DNA from 2 places in the Bradyrhizobium sp. 147 genome. Region 1 is predicted to be linked to the other one. Evidence: riboswitches for the same ligand, from Rfam matches in the RefSeq annotation. Region 1 holds a riboswitch; the other holds the start of a gene.
The links. Region 1 has a riboswitch for cobalamin ahead of IVA87_RS10510 (DUF1636 domain-containing protein). Riboswitches for the same ligand answer to the same signal wherever they lie in the genome.
Positions count from the first base shown of each region.

Region 1 (5,824 bases):
ATGACGCAGTTCCGCAAGATTTGCGAGCCGCAGCGACGGCAGGCTGGTACGGCCGCGCCGCCAGCCGGCCGCAAAGGCGGCAAGGTCGGAATCCGAATATGAGAGCACCACGAGATCGGCCGGGTCCTGGCCGATGTCCCTTGGCGTCGCGGTCTCCTCAAGACCGCGGCTCTCGCGGAAAACGACGTGCATCAGGTTGCTAGCCCTGACCTGATCGCGGCCTCGTCAATATCGCCGTGCTCGCCAATCATGACGAGTTTTGATTGCCTGACACCTGCGCCCCAGGGCTTGTCGAACTGGTGGCGCACACGCTCGCCGACCGCCTGCAGCAAGAGGCGCATCGGCTTACCCGCGATTGCGATATAGCCTTTGACGCGCAGCACGTTCTGCTCGCGCGCCAGGCGCTGAACGGAGGCGACCAGCGCATCGATATCGGCAACTTCCGGCAGGTCGATCACGACGGAAGCAAAATCGTCATGCTCATGCTCCTCTTCGCCGTCGTGATGCGAGGGACGCGCGGCAAGATCGTTCTCGGCGGCGGCGCCGAGACCGAGGATGACGCGCGCATCGATCGCGCCGTCGGTGACGGGAAGCATCGGCACGCGGCGCGGCATCTCGGCGGTGATCGCCGCCTTGGCGGCTTCGATCCCAGCGCTGCCGGCAAGATCGGCCTTGGTCAGCAGCACGATGTCGGCGCAGGCGATCTGGTCCTCGAACACTTCCGACAGCGGCGTCTCGTGGTCGAGATTGTCGTCCGCCGCGCGCTGCGCCTCGACTGCAATCGGGTCCGGCGCGAAGCGGCCAGCAGCGACGGCCTCAGCATCGGCCAGCGCAATCACGCCATCGACAGTGATACGCGAGCGGATCTCCGGCCAGTCAAACGCCTTCAGCAGCGGTTTCGGCAACGCCAGGCCCGAGGTCTCGATCAGGATGTGATCGGGCTTCACGGGGCGCGCCAGCAATTGCTCCATGGTTGGAATGAAATCGTCGGCGACGGTGCAGCAGATGCAGCCATTGGCGAGCTCGATGATGTTCTCCTCCGGGCAATTGGCGGCAGCGCACGACTTCAAAATCTCGCCGTCGACGCCCTCGCTGCCGAACTCGTTGACGAGCACGGCGAGCTTCTTGCCGTCGGCATTGGCGAGCAGATGCTGGATCAGCGTCGTCTTGCCGGAGCCCAGAAAACCGGTGATCACCGTGACCGGGACTTTTGCGAGCGAATTCATTCGGCGGCCTCCGGCACGACGGCGATGGGGGGAATGCGGGCAAGCGACTGCTTGCGGAAAATTTCGGGACGGCTGCGCCAGGGCACGAGGCCATCGGGCGCGGCCGCATAGGCCGCAGCGCCGGCGACCACGTCGCGCGCATTCGTCTCCGACAGGCGGCCATAGACATAGGACCAGCGGCCGGGCGCACTCAACGCGACCGAGCAGCCCTGGCTGCAGGCAGAGAGGCATTCGACCGGAACCACATTGACGCCATCGGGCACGCCGGCGCCCAGGATCGCGCCATGCAACCGCTTGCCCGGCGTGACGTCGCCTTCGCCAAGCGTCTCGCCGGCACGGCAGGTAATGCAGACGTGAAGTGTGACCGTCATCGCCTCTTCCAGAATAACAGCGGGAGGCGAAGAGGCGCACGAACCATTGTGAGAGGCCCGTTTCCCCGTCGCGGAACACCCCGTCCGCCGGTCCAAAATCGTCCGCGCTGGCAGGTCTCCCGGCTTGCGGAGCAGGGCTTTTGCCCTTCGATCCCCGCCTTCCCGATCCTGCTAGGGGTCAGTGGCTTCGGGCATCTCTCCGGTCACGGTCGCGGGGGCGGCTGCATTTTGGACCCAAATCTTGCCGATTCGGACCCTATCGCATTCCCTCTTCGCCTGTCATAGGACAGGAACCAGCGCAGGCCCACCATTTGCCGGTGGCCGCCACTTGTCAAGCCGAAGGACCGGGTACGATGACGCCTGAACCGGATATCCAAACGGGCGAGGAAACCGACGCCCGCCACGCCGCCAAAATGGCGAAGAAGAAGGCCGCCCGCGACAAGATCATGGCGACCAAGAGCGGCGAAAAAGGCCTCGTTATCGTCCACACCGGCGCCGGCAAAGGCAAGTCGTCCTCGGCCTTCGGCATGATCGTCCGCTGCGTCGCCCATGGCTTGCCCTGCGCGGTGGTGCAGTTCATCAAAGGCGCCTGGGACACCGGCGAGCGCCGCCTTCTCACTGGCCATTTCGGCGACCTCTGCCAATTCCACGCCATGGGCGAAGGTTTCACCTGGGAGACGCAGGACCGCGCCCGCGACATCGCCGCCGCGCGCGCCGGCTGGGACAAGGCGAAGGAGCTGATTCGCGACCCTGCGTTGCGCATGGTCGTGCTTGACGAGATCAACATCGCGCTACGCTATGATTATCTCGACGTCGCCGAGGTGGTCGAATTCCTGACGACGCAAAAGCCGCCGATGACGCATGTCGTGCTCACCGGGCGCAACGCCAAGGACGAACTGATCGAGATCGCCGATCTCGTTACCGAGATGACGCTGGTCAAGCATCCCTTCCGGTCCGGCATCAAGGCGCAAGCCGGCGTCGAGTTCTGATACGATCTCGCCATGGCGCGCGCGCTGATGATCCAGGGAGCCGGCTCGGACGTGGGCAAGTCGCTCATCGTCGCCGGCCTTGCGCGCGCTTTCACGCGGCGCGGCCTGCGCGTGCTCCCTTTTAAGCCGCAGAACATGTCGAACAATGCCGCCGTCACCATCGACGGCGGCGAGATCGGCCGCGCCCAGGCGCTTCAGGCGCTCGCCGCTCGCGTCGAACCGCACACCGACATGAACCCGGTGCTGCTCAAGCCGGAGACCGATGTCGGCGCGCAGGTCATCGTCCATGGCAAGCGCATCGCAACCGCGCGTGCGCGTGATTATGCGGCGATGAAGCCCTCGCTGATGGGCGCCGTGCTGGAGAGTTTCGCGCGCTTGAAGACGCGCGCCGATCTTGTGCTGGTCGAAGGCGCGGGCAGCCCGGCCGAGGTCAACCTGCGCAAAGCCGACATTGCCAACATGGGCTTTGCGCGCAAAGCCGACGTACCGGTCGTGCTGGTCGGCGACATCGACCGCGGCGGCGTCATCGCCCAGCTCGTCGGCATCAAGACGGTGATCGACCCCGACGATGCCGCGATGATCCGGGGCTTCGTCATCAACAAGTTCCGCGGCGATCCCACGCTGTTCGACGACGGCTACCGGCTGATCGAAGCGAAAACCGCATGGCGCGGCTTTGGCGTGCTGCCCTGGTTCGCGCGCGCCAGCGAGCTGCCGGCCGAGGACGCGCTGGGCCTGCGTGACGCGCGCAAGCCGGGCCAATGCAAGATCGCCTGCCTCGCCCTGTCGCGGATCGCCAATTTCGACGATCTCGACCCGCTCAAGCTCGAACCCGGCGTCGATCTCGTCATGGTGCGTCCGGGCGAAGCAATCCCCGGCGATGTCAGGCTGGTCATCATCCCCGGCTCCAAATCCACCCGCGGCGATCTCGCCTTCCTGCGCGCACAGGGCTGGGACATTGATGTCGTGGCGCATCACCGCCGGGGCGGCCATGTGCTCGGGCTCTGCGGCGGCTATCAGATGCTCGGACACAGCGTTGCCGACCCTGATGGCATCGAGGGACCTGCGGGCGACACGCCGGGTCTCGGGCTGCTCGACGTGACAACGGAAATGAGCGCGGAGAAGACGCTGACGCGGGTCGCGGCCGTGCATGCCGCCACAGATCGGCCGATCGAGGCCTACGAGATCCACATCGGCCACACCGACGGGCCCGATCGCGCGCGGCCATTTGCGAAACTGAACGGCGAGCCGGAAGGCGCGATCTCGCGCGATGGCCGCGTCCAGGGCAGCTATCTGCACGGCCTGTTCACGTCGGATGATTTCCGCAAGGCATATCTGGCAAAGCTCGATATTCCCGCGGGTAACGAGCCCTATCATGCCAGGATCGAGAGCGCGCTCGATGCCCTCGCCGATCACATCGAAAGGCACCTCGACCTCGAAGGCCTGCTCGCGTTAGCGCGCTAGCACCTCGGCAAGGCGCGTCCATTCGGATTCGCTGCCGGGAAGCCCGAGGCGCAGCCATGCCGGCTCTCGCGCGAAAACGCGCGACCAGATCTGGGCGCGCGCGAGCTTTTCCTGCGCGGCCAGCGCGTTAGGTGTCTGGTAAAGACGAAACAGCGGCGTGCCCCCGATAAGCGTCCAGCCTTGCGACTGCGCCATGGCGTCGAGCCGAACACAATCGCGTGCGAGCCGCGCTGAGGTAGCCTCAGCCCAGGGATCGTCGCGCAAGGCGCGACAGCCGATTGCGATCGCCGCTCCCGAGACCGGCCATGGACCCGACATCGACGCAAGCTTGCCGATGTCCGCCGCATTGCCAATTGCAAAGCCAAGCCGAAGGCCGGCAAGGCCATAAAACTTACCGAACGAGCGCAGGATCAACAGCCCTGGCCGATCGGCTTCCGAAGCAAGCGACAGCTGCGGAACGGCGTCGGCAAAGCTCTCGTCGATCACGAGACGGCCGACGCGCGGCAGCAATGCGAGCAGATCCTTCGGCATATGGCGCCGGCCATCGGGATTGTTGGGATTGACGACGATCGCGAGGTCTGCGCCGGCCATCGCGTCAAATTCGCCGGCCTCCTGGACATCCCAGCCCGCGGCCGACAGGACCCCGGCATATTCGTTGTAGGTCGGCGCGAGAATGCGCGCGCGGCCAGGCGCCGCGAGCTGCGGCAACAATTGAATGGCGGCCTGCGCACCGCCCATCGCGACAACAGGTGCGCTCGTGCGGTAGGCGTACTGCGCGGCCTGATGCAAGGCATCGATTTCGGCGCGCGACGGCAACGCGCCCCAGGCGCGCGTGCTTACCTCGCCTACGGGATAAGGCAGCCGGTTGATCCCTGTCGAGAGGTCGATCCAATCCTCTGCGCGTCCGCCAAAACGCTGCTGGGCCAAATCGAGATTTCCACCGTGCTCGCGCATCCCCCGTTCTTTCACGCGAAGGCCAGGATCGCAAGCACCGCGGCGAGAAGCAGCATGGACCTGCGATAGACCGCCAATCCATGATTGATGTCCGCAGCGAGCGGATCGCGCGCGCCCTCGTTGAGCCAGGGCTCGTTCGTGACGCTGCCGTGATAGATGCGGGGGCCGCTCAGCCGCACACCGAGCGCGCCAGCCATGGCCGCTTCCGGCCAGCCGGCGTTGGGCGAGCGGTGGCGGCGCGCATCGCGCCTCATGCACGACAGCGCCTCTAATCGCCGCTGCGCCAGCAGCACGAAGAGGAAGCCAGTCACGCGCGCCGGAACGAAATTGGCGACATCGTCGATGCGCGCTGCGGCCCAGCCGAACGCTTCGTGCCGCTCGCTGCGATGGCCGATCATGGAGTCGAGTGTGTTGATCGCCTTGTAGCCGAGAATGCCGGGGAGGCCGAACACCGCGCCCCAGAACACCGGCGCCACGATGCCGTCGGAGGCGTTCTCGGCAAGGCTCTCGATTGCCGCGCGTGCGATGCCGGGCTCATCGAGCGCCGCGGGATCGCGGCCGACGATGCGCGAGACCGCGTCGCGCGCGCCGGCGATGTCGCGAGCCTGCAAGGGCGTCGCGACAGCCGCGACATGGTCATGCAGCGAGCGCAGCGCGACCAGGGGCCAGGCCAGGACGCCGACCAGCGCGATCTGAATCCAGCCCCAGGGAAGCACGGACTGAAGCACCCAGCCGAGCGCGATTGAGACCGCGATCACCGCGAGCGCTCCGGCAACGCCGGCGGCGCGGCGAAACGCCGGCGGGTCAGACGCGCGATTCCAGG
Region 1 is NZ_JADPKL010000042.1:248,054-253,877, reverse strand. It holds gene cobN (cobaltochelatase subunit CobN) at 1-192, opposite strand, end outside; gene cobW (cobalamin biosynthesis protein CobW) at 192-1,226, opposite strand; gene IVA87_RS10510 (DUF1636 domain-containing protein) at 1,223-1,597, opposite strand; cobalamin riboswitch at 1,689-1,910, opposite strand; gene cobO (cob(I)yrinic acid a,c-diamide adenosyltransferase) at 1,951-2,586, shown strand; gene IVA87_RS10500 (cobyric acid synthase) at 2,599-4,047, shown strand; gene cobD (threonine-phosphate decarboxylase CobD) at 4,036-5,001, opposite strand; gene cbiB (adenosylcobinamide-phosphate synthase CbiB) at 5,013-5,824, opposite strand, start outside.

Region 2 (5,824 bases), on a different contig from region 1:
CCGGGACAGCACCCCTGGGCAAATTGACCATCATTGAGCGCGTCTGTCCTTGGCACGGCATTTGAAAGGGATCGCCAATGGCATCGCTCGCCTAAGGAGTCGGAAGGCATGGCTTACAAGATCGTCGCTTCGCAATGCACCGTTTGTGGGGCATGTGAGTTCGAGTGTCCCAACGCGGCGATCAGCCTCAAGCGCGACATTTACGTTATCGATGCCAAAAAGTGTACGGAGTGCGAGGGCCATTCCGACACGCCGCAATGCGCGGTGGTCTGTCCGGTGCCTGACACCTGTGTCCAGTCTAAGACAGCATAAGCAGCCCGCGTCCAGAAGGCTTCACCGCTCGATTTTGCGAACGAAGTAATAGATGTCGCGCTTGAGAAGGCCGCCGACCGCGTGCGGCGCATCGAGTTCGATCAACATCGTTATGAGTTTAAGGCGCTGATCGACTCCGAGAAACCATCGAAGGGCTCTGTCAGAGAACACCGTCAAATTTGTCTCGAATAAGGACAAAGCCGCCTCGATGCTCCAGTCGCCGCGTTGGGGCTTATCGTCGCTGGCTGAGGAGACGAGGCGAGGTGGACGGGCGTCGACATCCCAAGATCGACTTGCAGGATATCTAAAGCTACGTCACGGCCGAAGCCGAAGAGACGGTCTCCACGCGCGACGAGATCGGTCCGGAGATCTTGAAGACATACGAGAAGCTCGGCATCCGCGCACCATGCACGAGTGCATGGAGCCTAGGGTCATAGCAGATCCCCGCCGCCCGCGCTCTCGCCGCTTACTCCAGTTTCGCAAGTCAGCGTGCATCCTGAGGTCCGGAACTGTTCCCGCGATGTCGCGCATGCCAACGTCCAGGCTGCACTACTCGCCAGCGGCGACGGAAACAACGAAGGCGCGCCAAAGTCGCTCAGCACGTAAGTGCTTGGCGCACCGAGGAGATCATCTTGACCAACGCCATGGAGGCGATCGAGCTCGCGGCTCGGCGCGGGGTCCGCCGTACACAGGCAGTCCGACCTGATCATCCGTGCGATCCTGGAGCAATCCCGGCCTTGGCAATTCCTAAGGAGCCTCATGGCGCTGTGTTCAAGCGGATGTCGGCCGAGCATGATCGCAACTTCCTCACGGGCGAGTTCGAGAAGCTGCTGACGGAAAAGAGCAGGCTTGTCGCGATCACGCAGATGTCGAAGCGCCCAGCGCATTCGTTCTGCTCGCGTTAGCTCACGACTACGCCAAGAGGGCGTTGAGCGGACGCATTCATAAGCGGAGGCTTCACAGATCCACGCGTTTTTACCAGGCCGGGAGTAAGACCGTTGTGCCCTACCTGGTACAGCTGGCAATCGCTTGGGCAATATCGCGGCAACACTTAGTAGGTTGACGGATCGATCCTCGTGCGTCTAATGCCAGCCGTCGTGGTCTTCGGATTTCGTTTGATCCGGAGCTAAGAGGGAAGCCGGTGCAATGCCGGCGCTGCCCCCGCAACTGTAAGCGGCGAGCCGATGTCCAACGAAGTCACTGAAGCCATGCGGCTTTGGGAAGGCCGGACAGCAGCGACGACCCGCGAGCCAGGAGACCTGCCTCGACAATATATCGTCCACGGGCGGGGTGTCCCGGTGTGCGCCAAGCAGCTGTCGCTCACGCGATATTCGCTGCACGCGTCCGCCATGGCCTTTGCCCCAATTATGGGGTCTGATCTATGTCTATTCTTTCGCTTCCCGTTGCCACATTGGGGACGTCACGCATCGGCCCACGACGCGAACTCAAGTTCGCGCTCGAGAGCTACTGGGCGGGAAACTCCAGCGAAGCCGAGCTCCTCGAGGCGGGGAGTGGACTTCGTGCCGCTAATTGGGCACGGCAGAAATCCTGCGGTGTGACGGTCATTCCTTCCAATGACTTCTCGCTCTACGACCAGGTGCTCGATACCAGCGTAATGGTCGGAGCCATTCCCGACGTCTACGGCTGGACCGAAGGTCCTGTGTCGCTCAAGACCTACTTCGCCATGGCACGTGGCGCTCAGGACGGTGATCACACTCAGCATGGGCCTGGCGTAGCAGCACAGGAAATGACGAAGTGGTTCGATACCAACTACCACTACATGGTGCCGGAATTTCACCAGGATCAGATCTTTAAGTATTCCTCTCGAAAGCCGATCGAGGAATATGAGGAGGCAAAAAGCCTCGGCTACCAAACGCGCCCCGTCTTAGTTGGCCCAGTCACTTTCCTGAAGCTCGGCAAAAGCGCAAATCCCGCATTCAATCCGCTGTCGCTGCTTGATAGGCTCCTCCCAGTCTATGTCGATGTTCTCCGCGAACTAGCCTCGCGCGGTGCGGAATGGGTTCAGCTCGACGAGCCATGCCTGGTGATGGACGTCGACGAAGCGTCGCGGGCGGCCGTCCGCCGGGCCTATGCTCATTTCGCAAAGCTTGTGCCGGCCCTTAAAATCATGTTGGCCACTTATTTCGGGGCTATCGGCGACAATCTTGAAACAGCCCTTGCCTTGCCCGTTGCCGGGCTTCATGTCGATCTGGTTCGGGCACCCGACCAATTGGACGCAATTGTCGCCACAGCCCGCAGAGATCTCGTGGTCTCGCTAGGCGTCGTTGATGGTCGCAACGTCTGGCGCTCCAATCTTGCGGCGCTGCTCGACCAACTTGCCCCTTTGGTCAAAAAGCTGGGTAGGGACCGTGTTCAGATTGCTCCTTCCTGCTCGCTGCTTCATGTTCCGATCGACATTGAGCTAGAGACCGATCTCGATCCCAATCTGAAGACGTGGCTGGCGTTCTCAGTTCAGAAGATCAAGGAACTTTCGATATTGGGCAAAGCGCTGGCCGGCCATGCTGCCGAGGTGGCCGATGAACTTGCGCTTTCCGAGGACGCCGCCGTGACCCGCGAAACATCGCCCGAGATCCACAATGCGAATGTCGCCGGACGAATGGCCGCGATCGACGATAGCATGCGTCGCCGTCGCAGTGCGTTCACCGAGCGTGCCGACGTCCAGCGGGCCGCGTTCGCATTGCCGATGTTTCCAACGACAACCATCGGATCCTTCCCGCAAACGGTCGACGTCCGGAATGCGCGTGCGGCTCATGCGCGGGGAGCGCTGAATGACGCGCAGTACGAGCAGCTTCTGAAAGCGGAGACAGCCCGTACCGTGCAGTGGCAGGAAGATATCGGCCTGGACGTGCTCGTACACGGTGAGTTCGAGCGCAATGACATGGTTCAATACTTTGCCGAGCAGCTGTTGGGATTCGCTTTCACCAAGCACGGCTGGGTTCAGTCTTATGGGTCGCGGTACGTTCGTCCGCCTATCCTGTTCGGAGATGTCTCCCGGCCGAAGCCGATGACCGTTGAATGGTGGCGCTACGCGCAGTCTCTGACCAAGAAACCCGTCAAGGCTATGCTGACCGGACCGGTGACGATCCTGAACTGGTCGTTTGTCCGCGACGACATCTCGCGGAGCGAGACATGCCGTCAGATCGCTCTTGCGATCCGAGATGAGGTGATCGATCTTGAGGCGGTTGGAGCGACTATGATCCAGATCGACGAGGCTGCGTTGCGGGAGGGATTGCCGCTACGCAAATCGCAGTGGAGGAACTATCTCGATTGGGCAGTGGACAGCTTCCGCGTTTGCTCGTCCGCTGTCGCCGACGGAACTCAGATCCATACCCACATGTGCTATTCCGAGTTCAACGAAATCATCGATGCGATCGCAGCAATGGATGCTGACGTCATTTCAATCGAGACGTCGCGTTCTAAGATGGAATTGCTCGAGGCCTTCAAGAGCTACAAATATCCCAACGAGATCGGGCCCGGCGTCTATGACATTCATTCACCGCGCATTCCCGCAGCGGCGGAAATCAAACAGCTGATTGTGTTGGCGCGGCAGCGAGTTTCCGATCGGCAGCTCTGGATCAATCCCGACTGCGGACTGAAAACTCGAAGCTGGGAGGAGGTGCGTCCCGCGCTCGTCAATATGGTGGCCGCCGCACGCGAGTTGCGGGCTGAGCCATGATGGTGCGGAGCGTTTCGCAAACGCGTTTGTGAACAAGATGCACGCGCTTTGGGGGCTTACGATGTCCTTGCGAGCTCCCAAAGTTCCCAGCGCCTCGGAATGCCGCCGGGCGTCGGCGGAGGCGGTCGCATACAGCCGGCGACAAGCTCGATTCTCGACCCGGCGGCCGACAGCATGCCGGCGACGTCCGATCAGGTCACATATTGCGACGTCATTAACGCTCCACGCGAAGCACAGCCCTACTTTTTCATTTATCCATCGCGTGGATGCGTCCCATCACAACAATCTATTTTACCGTCCTTACGGAACGTCATACGAAATTCGCGTCCTGGCACGCGCTCCGGGAAAGGTAATCGAGCGTTGTTGGTTTTTGGGGGGCGTGCCAAATGCTGCTGCGCGACGGCAAACTGCCGCTTGTGTTTCAGGGCACGGCAGCCAAACCGCTTGCGCGAAGGATCCCAGCTCGATCAAGGCACTGACGTCCCAACCGGACAGCGGGCGAGTGGTGGACAAGTCGTGAAGTTTCCGACAGGAGCGGAAGGCAAGCGGCTCCAGATTTCGCGCGGAGTGATATCCGTTTCTCCTTTTTTGACGGCGAATGCCCTCGCCGAAATCGATCGCCGGTAAGTCCTCCCTACCGACGAAAGCTGGTGCGATGCATAAAGCAGCGTCGTTCCTGCGTGACTTTCGCCCGGCCTCCGGAGGAGGCCGGGCTTTTTTTGGTGCGCCAGGCATGGCGCGGACCGCGTGACTGGCGCGATTCGACCGGAGTAGTTTCCGGTCCTGACTTGGAGGTCAGAGTCCTTTCCTGGGCACCACCGCTCTTTTAAGAGCCTGATATCCAAAGCAATTCAGCAAATTCAACGGCTTACCCGCTCCTCAGTGGTACAGAAGAGTGGTACAATGCCGTTAGCCATGTCGCGTCCGTGGAAGCACCCCAAAACTGGAATCTATCAGCTCCGGAAAGCCGTTCCGGAGGATCTGCGTAAGCTTGTTGGCAAGCGCGAGGAAAAGGTAAGCCTCCAGACCCGCGATCCTGCGGAGGCAAAGGTGCGGCATGCGAACGCGCTCGCCGAGCTAGAGGCTCGCTGGGCGAATTTGCGCGCGGGCCCGGTACCCCTGACCGAGCGAGAAGCGCACCGTTTCGCCACGGTCGCCCACGATCAATGGCTAGAGCAGTACAGGGACAATCCAAGCCAGCAGACCAACTGGGATACCGTGGCTGGCGATCGCCTATTTGGTCCCCCGCAGACCAGGAAAGAGATCCTGGCTGCCTCTCAGCGGGCGTTAGATGGTGCCCCAGAGCTGCCAGAGGACAAGATTTTCCGGATGGAGCAAGCGTGTTTGGACGCTGCAAACGGCTATCTGACGACCAATGGGATTGTCATAGACGATCAGAACCGCCGAACCATGGCCCGTGCCCTGGGCGCGGCCATACAACGTGCAAGTTTGACTTTGGCGAAACTCGTAAGAGGGCAAGGCCAAGACTTGCCCGAACCCCAGGCGATTCGGTTCCCGGAATGGCCCCCTCGCGCAGAGCAAGCGAAGAATGATGCCAAGGGCGGCGCCTCCGCCGATTCACTATCGGCACTGGTCGAGCATTGGTGGAAGGAGGCGAAGGCTGCTGGTCGCAAGCAGAGCACCTACGAGAGCTATCGCAACACTGTGGCAAAGCTTGTGGGGTTCCTGAAGCATGACCAAGCGAGCCGCGTGACGCCGCAGGACATTGTTCGGTACAAGGATCACAGGTTTCAGGGTGGCGCCAGCGCGAAGACGGTAAAGGACAGTGACCTCGCGGGGCTAAAGACGGTCTTC
Region 2 is NZ_JADPKL010000137.1:25,545-31,368, reverse strand. It holds gene IVA87_RS31970 (4Fe-4S binding protein) at 109-312, shown strand; gene IVA87_RS31965 (hypothetical protein) at 334-489, opposite strand; gene IVA87_RS31960 (hypothetical protein) at 945-1,217, shown strand; cobalamin riboswitch at 1,394-1,594, shown strand; gene metE (5-methyltetrahydropteroyltriglutamate--homocysteine S-methyltransferase) at 1,694-4,009, shown strand; gene IVA87_RS31950 (DUF6538 domain-containing protein) at 4,913-5,824, shown strand, end outside.
Region 2: another riboswitch for cobalamin. It lies ahead of metE (5-methyltetrahydropteroyltriglutamate--homocysteine S-methyltransferase); the one in region 1 lies ahead of IVA87_RS10510 (DUF1636 domain-containing protein).